Regions from separate parts of the Flavobacterium glycogeni genome, predicted to be linked through region 1. Evidence: riboswitches for the same ligand, from Rfam matches in the RefSeq annotation. Region 1 holds a riboswitch; the other holds the start of a gene.
What was found. A riboswitch is a leader RNA that binds a small molecule or an ion and turns the genes downstream of it on or off. The one in region 1 is predicted to bind cobalamin.
Positions count from the first base shown of each region.

Region 2: it holds a riboswitch for cobalamin, as region 1 does, so the genes downstream of both, ACNQGX_RS15490 (TonB-dependent receptor plug domain-containing protein) here and metE (5-methyltetrahydropteroyltriglutamate--homocysteine S-methyltransferase) in region 1, are expected to answer to the same signal.

Region 1 is NZ_JBLVPV010000003.1:168,816-172,244, reverse strand. Features, by position in the region: gene metE (5-methyltetrahydropteroyltriglutamate--homocysteine S-methyltransferase) at 1-2,117, opposite strand, end outside; cobalamin riboswitch at 2,305-2,498, opposite strand; gene ACNQGX_RS03675 (deoxyguanosinetriphosphate triphosphohydrolase) at 2,710-3,429, shown strand, end outside.
Region 2 is NZ_JBLVPV010000024.1:37,038-40,466, reverse strand. Features, by position in the region: gene ACNQGX_RS15495 (YncE family protein) at 1-271, opposite strand, end outside; gene ACNQGX_RS15490 (TonB-dependent receptor plug domain-containing protein) at 277-2,130, opposite strand; cobalamin riboswitch at 2,161-2,374, opposite strand; gene cobC (alpha-ribazole phosphatase) at 2,480-3,016, opposite strand; gene ACNQGX_RS15480 (adenosylcobinamide-GDP ribazoletransferase) at 3,001-3,429, opposite strand, start outside.

The DNA.
Region 1 (3,429 bases):
TCATAGACTCCTGGACCTATTTCGTTTGGATAATTGAAATCGGCGAAAGCATCTAACAATTCCATTTGAGAACGGGAACATTCTATGGTGATTACATCGGCATCCATGTCGGCAATATTTTGGATGATATCGTTGAATTCGCTGTAGCACATGTGCGTATGAATCTGGGTGTCATCTTTTACGCCACTTGCCGAAATTCTAAAGGCTTTTACCGCCCAATCCAAATAGGTTGCCCATTCTTCTTTTCGCAAAGGCAATCCTTCTCGAATAGCTGGTTCATCAATTTGAATAATCTTAATTCCTGCATTTTCTAAATCGACTACTTCATCTCTAATCGCTAATGCAATTTGAGTGCAGGTTTCTGAGCGCGGTTGATCGTTACGCACGAACGACCATTGCAAAATAGTCACGGGACCGGTTAACATTCCTTTTACCCATTTTGGAGTAAGGGATTGTGCAAAAGCTGACCATTTTACCGTCATAGGATTTGGGCGGGAAACGTCGCCATAAATAACGGGAGGTTTCACACAACGGCTGCCATAACTTTGCACCCAACCATTTTTGGTAAACGTAAATCCGTCCAATTGTTCGCCAAAGTATTCCACCATATCGTTGCGTTCAAATTCTCCGTGAACCAAAACGTCAATGCCGGTTTCTTCTTGAAAGCGGATGGTTTCTTCGGTTTCCTTTTGAAGTAAATCATCGTATTGTTGTTGGCTTAATTCTCCTTTTTTGAACTTGGCTCTCCAGCTTCGTACTTCCGTTGTTTGCGGGAAAGAACCAATAGTTGTAGTCGGGAATAATGGAAGATTTAATACGTCTATTTGCTTTTTTCTACGAATTGAAAATGGACTTTCTCTTTGGTCATCACCAGTTGTAATACTGGCGACACGATTTTTTACCGCATCATTATGTATTAAAGTTGATGTTTTTCTGTTTTCATTGGCAACAGTATTTTCTTGAAAACGAATAGAATTACTGACATCTATTTCATTCGAAGCAAAATACTTAAGCAGCACTATTTCTTCTGTTTTTTGTTTGGCGAAAGCCAGCCATTGTTTGATTTCTGGAGTTAGCGTTGCATTATTCGTTTCTAATTCCAAATCACATGGCGAGTGAATCAGCGAACACGATGGCGCAATTAATATTCTGTTTTCACCGAGTGCATCTGTCGCTTTCATAATAATAGCCAATGAATTTTTGAAATCATTTTTCCAAATATTCCTTCCATCAACAACACCTAGCGAAAGACTCACATTGCTTGATAATTGTCCTGATTCCAAAATATCATCCAATTGCGAATGACAACGAACCAAATCCAGATGCAACGTATGAACGGGTAAGGCAAGAACGGTGTCAAGATTTTCTCCAAAACAATCAAAATAATTAGCAAGAATTAATTTGATTTTAGGGAAACGTTTGTTGATTTCGTTATATGTATAAGTGATGGCACTTCTTTCTTTATCCGTTAGATTCAAAGCCAGAAATGGTTCGTCAAATTGAATCCATTCTACATTTTCATTTTCCAGTTTTTGAAGTATTTCAAAATATACCGGAAGTAACTTATCGATAAGATCAATTCTATGGAAACCTTCTTCCTTTTCTTTTCCAAGAAGTAAATACGTTACAGGCCCTATAAGTACAGGCTTTGTAACGATTCCTAAAGCATTGGCTTCTTTGAATTCGTCGATTATTTTTTCGGAGAATAATTTGAATTCTTGGTCTTTGGTAAATTCCGGTACGATGTAATGGTAATTGGTGTCAAACCATTTTGTCATTTCCATCGCAACTACATCTTGTCCTTCTTTTTGTGAACCTCTAGCCATGGCAAAATACAAATCGATAGTGGAGTTTGTTTTGGCTAATTCTTGATAACGTTTTGGGATAACTCCTAATGTAAGTGATAAATCCAGTACTTGATCGTAAAACGAAAAATCGTTTGAAGGGATTAAATCGATTCCGGTTTCGGCTTGTAACTGCCAGTTTTGCTTGCGGATAGTTGCGCCTGTAGCCAAAAGTTCGTCTGCGGAAATTTTTCCTGCCCAGTACGATTCGCAGGCTTTTTTTAATTCTCTGTTGCTACCAATTCGCGGGTAGCCAAGATTGTTTGTTAGCATTTTTTTGCTTTTTAAATGATGAATAAATCAGTTAAAAGCTCTTGATGCATTTCAAATGCTCGTTAGAAATAAATAGTAGAAAGGGGAAATGCGTTACCAAAGAGAACCGCACAACAAGGCATAAATAGTTACGCTTATTGTGTTCAGAACGCACCATACCTGACTATTGCTTCAAATCGCGAAAGCATTGTCAATTCGATAAAAGGCAGGTCTCCTGACTTGTAACATTTTTATCATCCTTCCCATTCGTCATAGACTAACAGTGGATCTTATTTCAGATAAAAACTTTTTGTGTTACTTACAGTTGCGCGACAGTTCGTGATTTACACACGATTCCCTATTAATCTACAGTTAAGTAAAACCCTTATCGGTTGATGAAGAAATAAATTAAGAACTTAAATTCGGTACAAAAGTAGCACTAATCATTTAAAGTTTTTTTCGATAGGTTTATAAATTTGTTATTTTTAGGATATTGTATTAATAGGAGCCGATACTTTAGGTTTTTCATATAAATTAAGTCATACCTGACTTTGTTTCACTTGATAATGTGTCTATTTCTGCTATCTTTGGAAAGAAATTTTAAAAAGAAATCATGAACTGGGAACAACTTTTATCACTAAGACGACAAGGCGACAAAGGCAAAAGATTGCGTGTAGAACAAGACGATACCCGTTTGGGTTTTGAAGTTGATTACGACCGTATTATCTTCTCGGCCGCTTTCAGAAGTTTGCAGGATAAAACACAAGTGATTCCATTGTCGAAAACTGATTTTGTGCACACCAGATTGACACACAGTTTAGAAGTTTCAGTTGTGGGACGTTCTTTAGGACGATTGGTTGGTAAGAAAATTATCGAAAAATATCCGCATCTGAAAGAAGTTCATGGGTATCATATGAATGATTTTGGGGCTATTGTTGCCGCGGCATCTTTGGCGCATGATATTGGGAATCCACCTTTTGGACATTCCGGCGAGAAAGCGATTGGAGAGTATTTTTCGATTGGGAAAGGACAGCAATATAAAGACCAGCTTACTGCAAAAGAATGGCAGGATTTAATTGATTTTGAAGGAAATGCCAATGGTTTTTCAGTGTTAACAGCAAGTCGTCCCGGAATTGAAGGCGGACTTCGAATTTCGTATGCGACTCTTGGTGCTTTTATGAAATACCCAAAAGAAAGCTTGCCTAAAAAACCAACCAAAGACATTGCCGATAAAAAATACGGCTTCTTTCAAACCGATAAAGCCTTTTTTCAAGATGTGGCTTCTGATATGGGTTTGATTCCAAATAAATCAGGAGATAATATAGGTTTCGAA
Region 2 (3,429 bases), on a different contig from region 1:
TGATATAGGCTTTATCCCCATCAAAGAAGATAGACTGTGTAAATTTTCCAAACAAGTCGCTACCGTTTACAGTTCCATAAACATCTTGCGTAAAAATTGATAAATCATTGCTGATATATGATACAGAACCTTGACCGGAACCACCTTCATTCAAGACCAAAACTCCTTGGTTGTACTCTCCCAAATCTATCACTTCATCGTTATCATTAGTACATGAAACGAATACCGAAACGCTCACTAGAGCAACAAAAAATAACTTATTGAACTTCATAACTATTAAAATTTAAGGATTATATATATATTAAAATTTCTGCCTGGCATGGGTCTATCTTCTAGACTTTGGTATTTTTCATTCCATAAATTCAAAACTTGGAAGCCCAGTTTAGAGGAATTTAAAAGAGAAAAATCATAATCGATCCCAATATTAGAGACCTGATACGCTTCTATTGTTTCTTTGGGATCATTATCGGATCTGGTATAAACAAACCCATTGTATAAAAATTGATAATTTGCCGAAAGTTTTCGATAAGAATAAGCAACCGAACCTGTTAATTTATGATACGGCACAAAAAAAAGCTGTTTGTCTGTATCTACATTTTTTGAAATCGTATAGGCGTAAGTACCATTTACATTCCAATAATGTTTTCCAAAATTATTTGTCCATCCTAATAAAGTTTCTGTCCCGTAAGTATTAACTCTGTCAGTATTTTGAGGGGTCCAATCATTGCCCGTACCAGGTACCCAGCGAATCAAGTCGTTTATTTTATTAAAATACAAAGTTTGGGTCAAAGAGATTTTTTTATAAGAAAAAACATTTCCTACCTCAGCTTGATACGAACTTTCGGGTTTTAAATCTGGGTTTCCTCCTGATTCCCAATACAAATCATTAAAAGTTGGAATTCGGAAATTTCTGGAAAGGTTTATTTTTAGATTATAAAATTTGCTGAAGATATAAGAAGAACCCAATGAAAATAAAAATGGACTCTTATAATCCGTACTGATTTCTTTGCGAATACCCAATTCGTTTTGCCATTTCTCATTAAACTGCTGTCTTGCCTGCAAAGCAACCGAACCAATTTGTCTCACATTACTGCCAAAACTAGTACCATATCCTTTAGTCTGGTTGTAATCTACAATTCCATTAATCTTAATTGACTTTATTAATTGATACCCCAAATCTAATTTTGTAATCAAAGATTCTGATCTCCCGTAACTGAAATTATTTTTTTCTATATTATCAAAATACTGGTAATTTTCAAAAACATAAGCGGTTTTAAAATTGGTGTCCCATTGTTTATGCGTACCAGAATATTCTAATAGATTTCTACTAAAACTATTGATGTATTTTGTCTTTGAGTCGGATTCGGAAACCAATGAAAGATGCCTGTCTGTATTCGAAGTTTGGCTATAAAACTTAAGGATATTATTTGCATTAATTTTATACCCAAGATTAGCAAACAAATTCATTCCAGAATATTCTCCATTTAAGTTTTTCCGCTGCTCTCCTTTCCATGTGTATTGGTCTAAATAGAGATAATCATTATCTGAACTATTTTGGAAAAATCCAATTTGGGTACTCCATTTTGCATTTGAGACTGCTATTTTATAATTGGCTCCAAAAGTATTAAAACTACCATAATCAACTCGCAAGTCATTAGTAAACTGATTCTTAAAAACCAGATCATTGTTTAAATGCACTGTTCCACCTATAGCGCCACTGCCATAACTCACGCTTCCTCCCCCTGCTTTCACACTGATGGAATTAAAATTTCCGGCACTGATAGTATTAAAATCGGTGCTGCCATTGAGTTGGGAATTGATATTGATTCCATTCCAAATAACGGCTGTTTGCGATGCTGTTGTTCCTCTAAAAGAAACCGTAGATAACATGCCACGACCATATTCTTTAAAATAAATAACGCTGTTGTAATTTAGTAAATTGGTAAGGGAAGATTGGTTTTTATTAATGACAGAATCATTAAGCACCAAAATAGACTGTGATTTGTTATTTTTCAACAAATTAGCATCTGAAACTATAACTTCTTTCAAGTTAGTAATAGAATCGTTTTGCGCCGAAATAAATTGGCACACTAAAACAAAACAGAAAACAATTAGCTTTTTTACAGTCATAATTTCTAAACTTTTTTTCCCGAAAGTTTGATATTTATTAAGTAAAAGGCAGGTCTCCTGGCTTGCGTCTTGTTGTTTACCTTCCCATTCTAATTTTAGAACAGTGGTTTGTAGATAACAACAAGTCCCGATAGCTATCGGGATAAACGCTTACAGTTGCGGGAACAGCTTAGGTTTTGAACCTAATTCCCTTTTAATGTGTTTTGCAAAAAGCAAATGCACAACCTCAATACGGTTGCAAAAGTAATCTATAAAATATGATTTTTGCAAATTTTTAAAAAAATGAGGCAATTTTGTAATTTACAAAAAATGCAATCAGCTAATTTGCAATATTTTAAATTAGTTAATTTTAAATTGAAACTTGGATAACCGAACCAAAATCGACTTTATTCTGAAAAGCTTCTTTAAGCGGTAAATCCGAAATTTTACATAAAAAACTTCGTATCACTCCTGCATGCGCAACAATGATTACTGGTTTTGAACTGGTTGCCTGAAGTTCACTATTCATAAAATCAATTACTCGATCATGTAAATCCGTAAATGATTCTCCATTGGGTACGCGAACATTTACAAAATCAGTCATCCAAGGTGTAAAATCATCCGGTGGGATTACATCCCAATTTTTCATTTCCCAATCGCCAAAATTCATTTCCATTAAACGGAAATCTTGATTTACGGCCACGATTTCTGAATTGTCTTTTATATAATTTGCCAAAAGCACACAGCGTTCCAAAGGACTGGAATACAACATTGCATCTTGAGGTAATTGACTCAGAATAGACTGAAAAACAGCATCATAAGACTCCAACAAACCTACATCCGATTGTCCATAACAAATTCCTTTTTCACAAACCGTTTCTGTGTGGCGTACTAAATAAACTTCCATAATGCAATAACTGATATATAAAATACTACCTCGCAAACCTGCTGGGTCGCACCCAAACAATCCCCGGTATACCCATCAATCCATTTCTGAAAATAACGCGCTAAAAAAAATCGAGTCAGAAAAACAGGGATTAAAACCAACAGCATTTGCCATTGAAAATAGGACAACACGACAAGTGGTACCAATCCGAAAAAAAAGGCGCCAACCACTTCTCTCCATGAATAACTTTGTGCGATAGGTTTGCTTTTGCTAGAAGCATCTTCCCGCGAATATTGATGTGTAAAAACAACAGAAACAGCAGCTAATCGACTGATGGAATGCGCTGAAACAAGCAACATTAGAATTATAAATTGTGAATTATAAATTATAAATTTAGGATTATCTGAGCCATTAATTAATTGAGTCAAGCCTTG